2 regions of the Massilia sp. Se16.2.3 genome follow, and region 2 is predicted to be linked to the other one. Evidence: predicted binding sites of a transcription regulator. Region 2 holds the regulator's gene; the other holds the start of a gene.
The links. The regulator FNR, encoded in region 2, switches genes on or off when oxygen is low (the NO sensors DNR and NnrR bind a similar motif). The targets are predictions, from matches to a motif close to TTGATNNNNATCAA.

Region 1 (5,371 bases), 540 kb from region 2:
GCGTGGCACGCTGCAGTTCGGCCGAATAGCGTGAAGCACGTTCCAGCGTTTCGGTCAGCGTCGCCATCAGCGTGGCGGCCTGGCCTTCGAACTTGAACTGCGACAGGCGTTCGAGCAGCACGGCAGCCTGGTTGGCGGCCTGCACCGATTCGCCGGCCACTTCCAGCAGCGCGTCGAGCTTGACGGCATCGATACGGATGCTTTCGTCCTTGGCCGGCGCCGCCGCGGCACGCGCTTCGGCGACCTTGGCGTCGCTACGACGCTCGGTGCCGTCCCAGCCCGGCCGGGCACCGGCAGGGGCCGATGCGGTAACCGACACGGCAGCGGGGCGGCAGCGGCGGGGGCATCGGCCGGCGTGCTGGCCGGTGCAGGGGCCGCTGGCGCGGCGCCAGTCGGGATCGCGGCGCTGGCCGGCACGACGGCGTTGAACATCGCCGTCCAGTCAAGGCCATCGGCGCCAGGGGCAGGCACGGCGGCAGGTGCGGCCACTACGGGAGCAGCGGCAACCGGGGCCGGCGCAGGCGCTGCCACCGGTGCAGGCGCGGCTTGCGCCTTGCCTTCGATCGCCTCTTTCAGGATGCGTTCCGGGGCTTCCGGCATCGGTGCCAGCGCTTCCGGCGCGGTGCCGTTGTTCAGGTCGTTCAGCTGGTCGGCAACGAAGCCCGATGCCTCCAGCGCCGCTTCGATCGACAGCGGCGTGACCGGCGCGGCGCCGGTGCGCAGCGCGTCGAACAGGTTCTCGGTCAGGTGGCAGGCTGCGACCAGCGCAGGCAAGCCCATGAAGCCGGCACCGCCCTTGATCGTGTGGAAGGACCGGAACACCGCGTTCAGCGTTTCCTTGTTCTCCGGATCGCGTTCGAGGCGCAGCAGGTGCTCTTCAACATTGACCGCCAGATCCATCGCCTCGACGACGAAATCCTTGAGCATATCGTCCATTAGAATCCCAGATCGGCAAGAAGATCGTCGACGTTATCCTGGTCCAGCGCCGCTTCCGGCACCGACGGTCCTTGCATCAGTTGCACGGGCGCGGCTTCTTTTTCGGCCAGCTTGGCGCGGGTTTCTGGCGGCGCGTTGTCGCGCAGCAGCTGGGCCAGCTCGTTCTCGACCGTCTTGGTGATGGTCACGACTTTCTTGATCAGCTGGCCGGTGATGTCCTGGAAGTCCTGCGCCATCATGATTTCCAGCAGGCGCGACTTCTCCAGTTCGGTCGCTTCCGCGACGGCGGCGGCAAACTGGCGCGAATCGCCGGCCAGGGCCTTGAACTCGTCCAGGCTGAGCTTGCCGGAGAACAGGTCGGCCCAGCGGGTCTCCATGTCGGCGGCCTGCTTCGACAGCTTGTCCTGTGCCGGCATGCCTTCGTCCAGGGTGTTGAGCACCTTGTTGGCGGCCTGCTCGGTCAGGGTGGCGACGTATTCCAGGCGGTCCTGGGCATCGTTGATCTGGCTCGACGCCTCGGTCAGCGCGCGGTCGTAGCCGAGCTCGCGCAGCGAGTCGTGCAGCAGACGCACGATGCCGCCGAGGCGCTCGTACATGTTCTTGTCGCCCTCGCCGCCTTCGGTGGCGGCAGGCGCGGCGGCCTGCGCTGCCGGGGCAGCGGCGGCGGGTGCGCTGGTCATTGCCACCTGGTCGAACAGGGCTTCCAGGTCGTCCTCGTCGGCTGCGGGCGCAGCCGCGGCAGGCGCCGGCGCAACCGCAGGCGCACTATCGCGCTGGGCTGCCACTTCCTCGAATAAGGCGTCGAAATCGTCGGCGGCGTCGGTCATAATCCCTGCTTCTCCATAATAAATAAGTGTCGCGTTCAGCGGCTTCGGTCCGGTGGATGCGGACTTCCGTGCGCGTCATGCGTATCGCTGGAAGCCCCAAAATTCAGTAAGCGAGTGTAGCAGCGTAGTTGCCGTAGGTAAATCTCCTAAAACGCACTACACCAAAATGGACAAGGAATCTTAATTCCGGGACAATAAAACCGCGCAGTTCCTGAATATTTTCGCAAGCAAGGTGTTGTTTTGTGGTCGCACCGATTGTGCATGCTTTTTCGGCGTGGCCAGAAGTAGCGGACTCATGTTTGAGCGAAGTCAACTGCTTGCGCCATCACAATCGCCGCGCTGCATAGGACGGGCCACAATATCGTGGCGTTTTCGGAGGGCTCATCATGTACCGGAAGATCCTGATCACCACCGACGGTTCCACCGTGTCGCAGCACACGGCCTGCGCCGGCGTCAAGTTCGCGCACCAGATGGGGGCCGAAGTGCTGGCCCTGTTCGTGGCGCCCGAATACCAATATCCCGTGTATGTCGAAATCATTCCCCCCTCCTACCCCAGCGAGGAGGAATACATCGCCCAGATGCGCCGCACCGGCGAGGAATACATGGGCCGCATCATGCGTTCCTGCGCCCAGGCCGAGCTGCAGCACAGCTGCATGACCGCCTTTTCCGACGCCACCGCCCTCAAGATCGTCGACGTCGCCGAGCAGGAAGGCTGCGACCTGATCTTCATGGGCTCGCACGGGCGCAGCGGCTGGGGCCAGATCCTGCTGGGCAGCGTCACCAACAAGGTGCTGTCGCATACGACCAGGCCGGTCCTGGTGCACCGCCTGATCAACGAACCGGTCGCAAGCTGACCGCCGCTGTTAGCCCATGATTTGCACGCCACCCCGGCGTGCTTGCCATATCGAGCGCGGCCGTCCCGCGCGGGAGAGTAACTCATGATAAGAATCGTCATTGCGGATGACCACACCATCATGCGCGAAGGCCTCAAGCGCATCCTCGACGGCGCGCTCGACGTCGAAATTGTCGGCGAAGCAACCAATGGATTCGAGGTGCTGACCCTGGTGCGCCAGGGCGGCTTCGACCTGTTGCTGCTCGACTTGTCGATGCCAGGCCGCAGCGGCGTCGACCTGATCCGCCAGGTGCGCAGCGAAGCGCCGAAACTGGCGGTCCTGATCCTGACCATGCACGAGGAAGAGCAATACGCGGTACGGGCAATCCGCGCTGGCGCCCAGGGCTATCTCACCAAGGAAAGCGCGGGCACCCAGCTGGTCGGCGCCATCCGCAAGGTCGCCTCCGGCCGCCCGTATATCAGTACCGAAGTGGCCGAGCAGCTGGCGCTGAACATCATGGCGCCAAACGAGCAATTGCTGCACAAACAACTGTCGGACCGCGAGTTCGAGGTCTTTTCGCTACTGGTCGGCGGCAAGTCGATCACCGAAATCGCGAACAACCTGCACCTGTCCGTGAAAACGGTCAGCACCCACAAGACCCGGATCATGCAGAAGATGGGCATGACCTCCTTGTCGGAAATGGTGCAATACGCCGTGGCGCATCGCCTGCTGTCGCCGATGAAGGCCTGACGCGGGGCACGCCGCCGCTGCGGGCGGTCGGGGCACGGTAGGGGGACGCCCCGCGCCCTGCCCCGTACTGCGCCGCCGGACGACGCCTGCGCCGCTGCCAGGCTGCTGGTATCCTTGCTGCCGGTAAACGCGCTGCCCGTGTGCCCTGCCGGTGTCGCCGCTGCCGCGCTTCCGACCCTGCTCCTGCCCGCCGCTGCAGGGTGCCCCGCGTAGGAGTACGCCGTTGAGCGCCCGCCCCACCCGGAAGTCGGGCACGCGCTAACAGTATTGGACACCGCTGCGTGGCATTTTGTGCCATGCCAGCCACGCACTCCTCGGCGCCATGGCCCGCCCAGGGCAACAGGATGCAGCCTCGGGCACCCGGCGACGCCCCGCACCGGTCAGACGATTCCTACAGTCCTACCTACTCTCCTACCTACACATTCAGGCATTGCTGATACCAATGCCGAACTCGTGTTGGCATACTGAATTCAGCGTATCGACTTGCTTGCGATCTAATTTCTCTCCGTAAGCCAAGCCTGCCGCTTGATGAATCCTATTGAAGCACCCGGTAGCGGCTCCCATCCGAGGGTTGCACCAGACAGATTTCTTCACTGGAGAAGAGCATGCAGTCCCAGCAAACGCCAGAACAACGCAACGCCTCGTCGACCATGCATTCCACTCCGATGGAAGCCGGCCGCCAACGCCAGGGCCGCCTGTGGTCCAACCTGAAAGAAGTCTGCGACCTGCTCCATATTCCGGCCGCCGTTTCGATCAATTCCGAAGAGCTCCTGTTCCAGCACGTGCAGTTCAAGACGGGCCAGCGCGTGCACACCATCGGCCAGGCCTTCGACACCCTGTACATCGTCAACTCCGGCTTCCTGAAAACGGTGCTGATCGACGAATTCGGCAACGAACAGGTGCTGAGCTTCCCCATGAAGGGCGACATGCTCGGCGTCGACGGCATCCACACCCGCCACTATGCTTCCGAGGCCGTGGCCCTGTCCGACTGCGACCTGATCCTGCTGCCGTTCAAGAAGCTGACCGCCCTCGGTCGCGTCCACATGGAGCTGGAAAACCTGATGTACGGCGTCATGAGCCGCGAACTGGTGCGGGAACAGGCCATGATCGGCATGCTCGGCGCCCTGTCGGCCGAGGCACGCGTGGCACGCTTCCTGGTCTCGCTGGCGGACCGCTTCGCCGCGATGGGTTACTCGAGCAAGCTGTTCAACCTGCGCATGACGCGCCACGAGATCGGCAGCTACCTGGGCCTGACCCTGGAAACCGTCAGCCGTACCTTGTCGGCCTTCAACGAAATCGGGCTGATCACGGTCGACCAGCGCACCATCGGCATCAAGGATGCGGAAGCACTGAAAACCCTGCGCCGCCTGCCACCTTCGCGCTCGCGCACCAAGGCGGCCAATGCCAAGAAGGCCGAGATGGACGCGGCCGGCGGCGACCAGGTACTGGCCACGGCCTGACCGGGGCAGCGCCGGGTTCGCCCGGCAGGCCGGAACGGCTCCGGCATGGCGGTTTCAATCGAAGCCGCCCTGCCGGAGCCGTCGTTTTTGTCCGTGCCGCGTGGGAGCGGTTTTACCGCGGCTGCGCCGGCGCGCGCCCCGCCGTGGCCGCAGTGGCTGCGGGCGCGCCTGGCGGCAGACCGGCCAGGTGTTTCTGGACCGCCGTGCTGAACGCAGGCATGTCGAAGTGCTGCGGGTCGTCGTGCCCGTCAGCATAGGCTTGGTCGATCACCGCATGGAAGGCAGGAATAAGCCACACCCCGCTACGCGCGCTTGCCACCACATAGAGCAGCGCGAGCCGTTCATATTGCCGCGGCGTGAAGCCGGGCGTGGGCGCGTCGAGGTCGTTCGGCTCCTTGCCGGGCGCAGGGATCCTCGGCCTGCCGATCCGTGGCTGGATGTTTTCCACGCCGACGAACACACCTGCTTTCGCCGGCACATCGACGCAGGTTTCGAATTTCGTTGTCGCAATCGGGTCGGCAAAGTCGACCTCGGTGATCGAGTCCCCGACGCGGTTGGTGAAGGC
Region 2 (5,371 bases):
CACTTCCAGCTGGCGATCCAGCAGGAATTGCAGGGGATCCCGAAATACCGCAGCGCCCGCATCTTTAGCGGCGGCAGCGCCCACAGCGAAGGCTGGGCGCTGTACACCGAGCGGCTGGCGGTGGAGCAGGGCTGGTACAAGGACGACGTGCCGGGCCTGCTGGGCGCGCTCGGCTCCGAGCTGTTCCGCGCGCGCCGGCTGGTGGTCGACACCGGCCTGCACACCAAGGGGTGGACGCGCCAGCAGGCCGTCGACTACGGCATCAACGTCGAGGAAGTCGACCGCTACGTCGCCTGGCCTGGTCAGGCCACGGCCTACATGATCGGCATGCTGCGCATCGTCGAACTGCGCGAAAAGGCGAAGGCGGAACTGGGCAGCAAGTTTTCGCTGCCGGCCTTCCACGACATGGTGCTCGGCGCTGGTTCGGTGCCGCTGGACGTGCTCGGCCAGCTGGTGGACGGGTGGATCGCGAAGGAAAAAGCGAAGGCGTGAGCGCAGCGCGCATGTCCGTACGTTGCCGGGAGTAAAGCGCCAAACCGAGGGTGGACGGAGCCCCCGTCCACGCGTCCAACGCCCGCGTGATCATCTGCGGCGCGGCCGAACCGAGGGTGGGCGCCCCGAGCCCACGCGGTGCGAGCGTCCCGCTACCGGTTGGTGCACACCTACGTCCCGCGTGGGCACGGGTGCCCACCCTACATGGATGTGCCGTCCATTGCGCCGGCACGACAACAGATGCACCCGGCGCCCCGCTTGCGGCATAATCGCCGCAGCACTACCGTGACCACTTCCCCAGGAGCGCCTCATGGAAACCCAGGAACTGCACCGCGGCCGACTGATCGACCACATCCAGCTCGTGGTCCGCGATCTGGCGGCATCCCGCACCTTCTATTCAGCCATCTTCGAGGTTCTGCAGTTGCCCATCGGCGGCGCCGGCGAGGATTACTTCTGGGCCGACGAGCTGTTCGTCTCGACGGCCAGCAGCCGGGCGGCGCAGGGAAGGCTGACCGGCCGCCATCACCTGGCCTTCCAGGCAGCCAGCCGGGCGACCGTCGATGCTTTTCATGCCGCCGCCTTGCGTGCGGGAGGGCAGGACAATGGCGCGCCGGGCGAGCGGCCGTATCACCCGGGCTATTACGCGGCATTCGTGCTCGACCCGGATGGCAACAACATCGAGGCGGTGTACCACGGGGAGGCAGAACGCAGCGCGGCTTCGGTGGTGGTCAGGTTCTGACTTTGCGGAGCCGCCTCCCTCCGCTTGGGGAACCGGGAAGCAGCCGCCGCCCGTGGCGATGTTCGGCGCAGCTTGCCGCGTGGGCACGGAGTGCCCACCCTACGGTCGACCGGCCGGCTTCGACAACGCCGTCGCAGCGCCTGCAATCGTAGGGTGGGCATCCTGTGCCCACGCGGTACGCACGCGGCACCCGGCTACGCACGTCAGCACACCGCCCGCACGATCAAGCGTTCAACAGGTCCTTGCAGCCCAGCGATGCGACCGACCAACGTGCGTTGAACGCGTGGGCGGCGAGGCCGCGCACCCTGCGCCCGATGGCCTCAGGCCATCGGGCTGCACTGCTCCGTGCCCGCGGCAATGGCGCGCAGCCTGGCCGGCTCGAGCAGGATGACTTCGCGCTTGTCGACGGCGATCCAGCCCTGCTTCCTGAAGCGCGACAGCAGCCGGCTGACGCTTTCGATGGTGAGCCCAAGGTAGTTGCCGATGTCCTCGCGCGACATGCGCAATGCAAAGCTGGTGGGCGAATAGCCGCGCGCGGCGTAGCGTGCCGACAGATTCACCAGGAACACGGCGAAGCGCTGTTCGGCCCGCATGTTTCCGAGCAGCAGCATGACGTTCTGTTCGCGTGTGATTTCCTGGCTCATGATGCGGTGGAAGTGACGCAGCAGCGCTGGCACCTGGCCGAACAGTTCCTCCAGCCGCGAGAACGGAATCTCGCACACTTCGCTGTCCTCGAGCGCGACCGCGTCGCAGTGGTGGCGCTCGCCGCTGATGGCATCCATGCCGAGCAGCTCGCCCGCCATCTGGAAGCCCGTGATCTGCTGCTCGCCGGCCGCGTTGATCTGGTAGGTCTTGAAGTGGCCGAAGCGCACCGCGTACAGGTTACGGAACGGGTCGCCCATCGCGTACAGGCGCTCGTCGCGCGACAGACGCCGGCGCGCGCCGATGATCTTGTCGAGGCGGTCGATGTCCATGTTGTCCAGGCCCATGGGCAGGCACAACTGGTGCATGCTGCAGGCGCTGCAGCTCGCCTTCAGCGCGCCTAGGCTGATGGGCAACAGTGGAGCGGAAGAAGGTTCCTGGGTCATCGGTCAACGGGGTCGCGGTCAATACGGGAATTATAGTCCCGTCCGTCGTCCGTGCACTCATGCGTGTGCGCCGCCCCGGCGGAGGGCGGGGCGCTCAATCGTGCGCAACGCTGCCCATGCTAGATTCTGGACACCGCAGACAACAGGAGCGCCCATGTTCGGCCTATCGGCGTTGGTGCTGGCACGCATCCAGTTCGCCTTCACGATGTCCTTCCACATTCTGTTCCCGGCAGTCACCATCGGCCTGGCAAGCTACCTGGCCGTGCTGGAACTGTCCTGGCTGCGCACCAAGCGCCAGGTCTTCGTCGACCTGTACCACTTCTGGCTGAAGATCTTCGCCGTCATGTTCGGCATGGGCGTGGTCTCGGGCATCGTGATGGCCTACCAGATCGGCACCAACTGGAGTTACATGTCCGAGTTCGCCGGTTCCATCATGGGGCCGGTGCTGGCCTACGAAGTGCTGACCGCCTTCTTCCTGGAGGCCGGATTCCTGGGCGTGATGCTGTTCGGCTGGAACCGGGTCGGTCCGGCCCTGCACCTGGTGGCCACCTGCATGGTGGCGGCCGGCACGCTGATCTCGGCCACCTGGATCCTGGCCGCCAACAGCTGGATGCAGACTCCCCGTGGCTATGCCATCGAAGGCGGGCGGATGGTCCCGACCGACTGGCTGGCGATCGTCTTCAATCCCTCTTTCCCCTACCGGCTGCTGCACATGGTGGTGGCAGCCTACCTCACCACCGCGCTGATCGTCGGCGCCGTCGGCGCCTGGCAACTGCTGCACAAAAGGGACAACCCGGCGGTGCGCAAGATGCTGTCGATGGCGATGTGGATGGTGTTGATTGTCGCGCCCATCCAGGCCGTCATCGGCGATTTCCACGGACTGAACACGGCAAAGCACCAGCCGGCCAAGCTGGCGGCGATGGAAGGACATTGGGAAAACACCCCGGGCGAGGCCGTGCCGCTCAAACTCTTCGGCATTCCCGACATGGAAGAGGAAAAGACCCATTTCTCGGTCGAAGTGCCGCACCTGGGCAGCGTCATCCTCACCCACAGCTGGGCGGGCCAGTTTCCAGGCCTGAAGGAATTTCGCAAGGAAGACCGGCCGAATTCCCTGATCGTGTTCTGGAGCTTCCGCACGATGGTGGGCCTGGGCCTGCTGATGATCGGGCTCGGGTTGTGGAGCCTCTTCATGCGCCGCGGCGGGCGCCTTTTCACCTCGCGCGTTTTTCTCCGCGCCGCGCTGATCATGGGGCCGGCCGGCCTGGTCGCCATCCTGGCCGGCTGGATCACCACCGAGGTGGGGCGCCAGCCCTGGGTCGTCTACGGCGTGCTGAGGACGAGCGACGCCGTATCGAAGCACGGGGCGCCGGCGCTGGCGCTCACGCTCGGCCTGTTCGTGGCGGCCTACCTCGTCGTCTTCGGGGCCGGCACCGCCTACGTGCTGCGCATGATGCGCAAGGGGCCGCAGAAATTCGAGCTGCACCGCGCGCTTGATGGTGGTCCGGGGGAGGTACGCACGCCGATGCGTCCGCTCTCGGCGGCGGACGTCGCCAACCACGACGACGCCGGCGACGACGCGAAAGGAGGATGACATGGGCATCGACACCTCGGTCATCTGGGCCATCATCATCTATTTCGCCGTCTTCATGTACGTGCTGCTCGACGGCTTCGACCTCGGCATCGGCATGCTGTTTCCGTTTGCCAAGGACAAGCGCGACCGCGACACCATGATGAACACGGTCGCGCCGGTCTGGGACGGCAACGAGACCTGGCTGGTGCTGGGCGGGGAAGGGCTGCTGGCGGCCTTTCCGGTGGCGTATTCGATCATCCTGTCCGGGCTCTACCTGCCCCTGATCTTCATGCTGGTCGGCCTGGTGTTTCGCGGGGTGGCCTTCGAATTCCGCTTCAAGGCAAAGGAAGCCGGGCGCCACTTCTGGGACAAGGCCTTCATCGGCGGCTCGGTGACGGCCGCCTTTTTCCAGGGCGTGTCGCTCGGCGCTTTCCTCGACGGCGTCAAAGTGTCCGGACGCAGCTATGCCGGCGGCGTGCTCGACTGGATCGCGCCCTTCCCGCTGCTGGCCGGCTTTGGCGTGATGATCGCCTACACGCTGCTGGGCAGCACCTGGCTGATCATGAAGACCGAGGGCGCGCTGCACAAACGTATGGTGAAGGTGGCGCGCCCCTTCGCCCTGATGCTGCTGGGCGCCATCGTGGTGGTCAGCATCTGGACCCCGCTGCGCGACCCGGCGGTGGCCGACCGCTGGTTCACCTTCCCCAACATCCTGTTCCTGGCACCGGTGCCGGTGCTGGTGCTGCTCTTCATCGCCATCCTGCTGCGCTCGCTGGGGCGCGACCCGCACCGCTGGCCTTTCGTGGCGGCGCTGGCGCTGGTCTTCCTCGGCTATACCGGCATGGCGATCAGCATCTGGCCGCACATCGTGCCGCCCGCCATCACCATCTGGGAAGCGGCCTCGCCACCGGCCAGCCAGGGGTTCGCCCTGGTCGGCACGCTCTTCATCCTGCCCGTCATCCTGATGTACACGGTCTGGTCGTACTGGGTATTTCGCGGCAAGGTGAAGGCCGACGCGGGCTACCACTGATGACAGCGCGCGGTGGCAATCGAACGCCGCTGTGGCTGCGGCGCCTGGGCTGGATGGTGCTGCTCTGGGCCGGCGGGGTGGCGGCGCTCTTCCTCGCGGCCAGCCTGATCCGGGCGATCATGCATGCAGCCGGCATGCGCTGAAAAGTTCAAGCGTGCGCGCCTCGGCTGGGTGAGGGAATACACTTTCGATACAGATTTAATAACGGAGCGCACCAGTGTCCATGCAGGTTGCATCACCTCTTTCCTCATCCTCTGCGATACCGGAGGCCGCCGCTACCGCTGCCACTGCTGCTACCGCCGTCAACGTCGCCGCTGCCCTTACTGTCTCCTTGCCGCTGGCGGCCGAAGACCAGGCGCGCTCCGACCTGTACGCGCTGGCCGCGCGCCTGCTGCTCGCGCCTCCCGGCGCCGAATTGCTGGCCCAGCTGGGCAGCGCCGACCCGATCCTCG

Region 1: G4G31_RS21420 (universal stress protein) is a predicted target of FNR. The motif match lies at 2,063-2,076, and genes of this name have one in related genera.

Annotation. Positions count from the first base shown of each region.
Region 1 covers NZ_CP050451.1:4,677,863-4,683,233, forward strand. Annotated here, with positions in the region: partial or broken gene G4G31_RS21410 (chemotaxis protein CheA) at 1-936, opposite strand, end outside; gene G4G31_RS21415 (protein phosphatase CheZ) at 936-1,763, opposite strand; gene G4G31_RS21420 (universal stress protein) at 2,150-2,617, shown strand; gene G4G31_RS21425 (response regulator transcription factor) at 2,702-3,346, shown strand; gene G4G31_RS21430 (Crp/Fnr family transcriptional regulator) at 4,012-4,806, shown strand; gene G4G31_RS21435 (hypothetical protein) at 4,919-5,371, opposite strand, start outside.
Region 2 covers NZ_CP050451.1:4,136,080-4,141,450, reverse strand. Annotated here, with positions in the region: gene G4G31_RS18880 (DUF885 family protein) at 1-492, shown strand, start outside; gene G4G31_RS18875 (VOC family protein) at 803-1,231, shown strand; gene fnr (fumarate/nitrate reduction transcriptional regulator Fnr) at 1,552-2,319, opposite strand; gene G4G31_RS18865 (cytochrome ubiquinol oxidase subunit I) at 2,474-3,910, shown strand; gene cydB (cytochrome d ubiquinol oxidase subunit II) at 3,912-4,919, shown strand; gene G4G31_RS18855 (DUF2474 domain-containing protein) at 4,919-5,062, shown strand; gene G4G31_RS18850 (molecular chaperone) at 5,251-5,371, shown strand, end outside.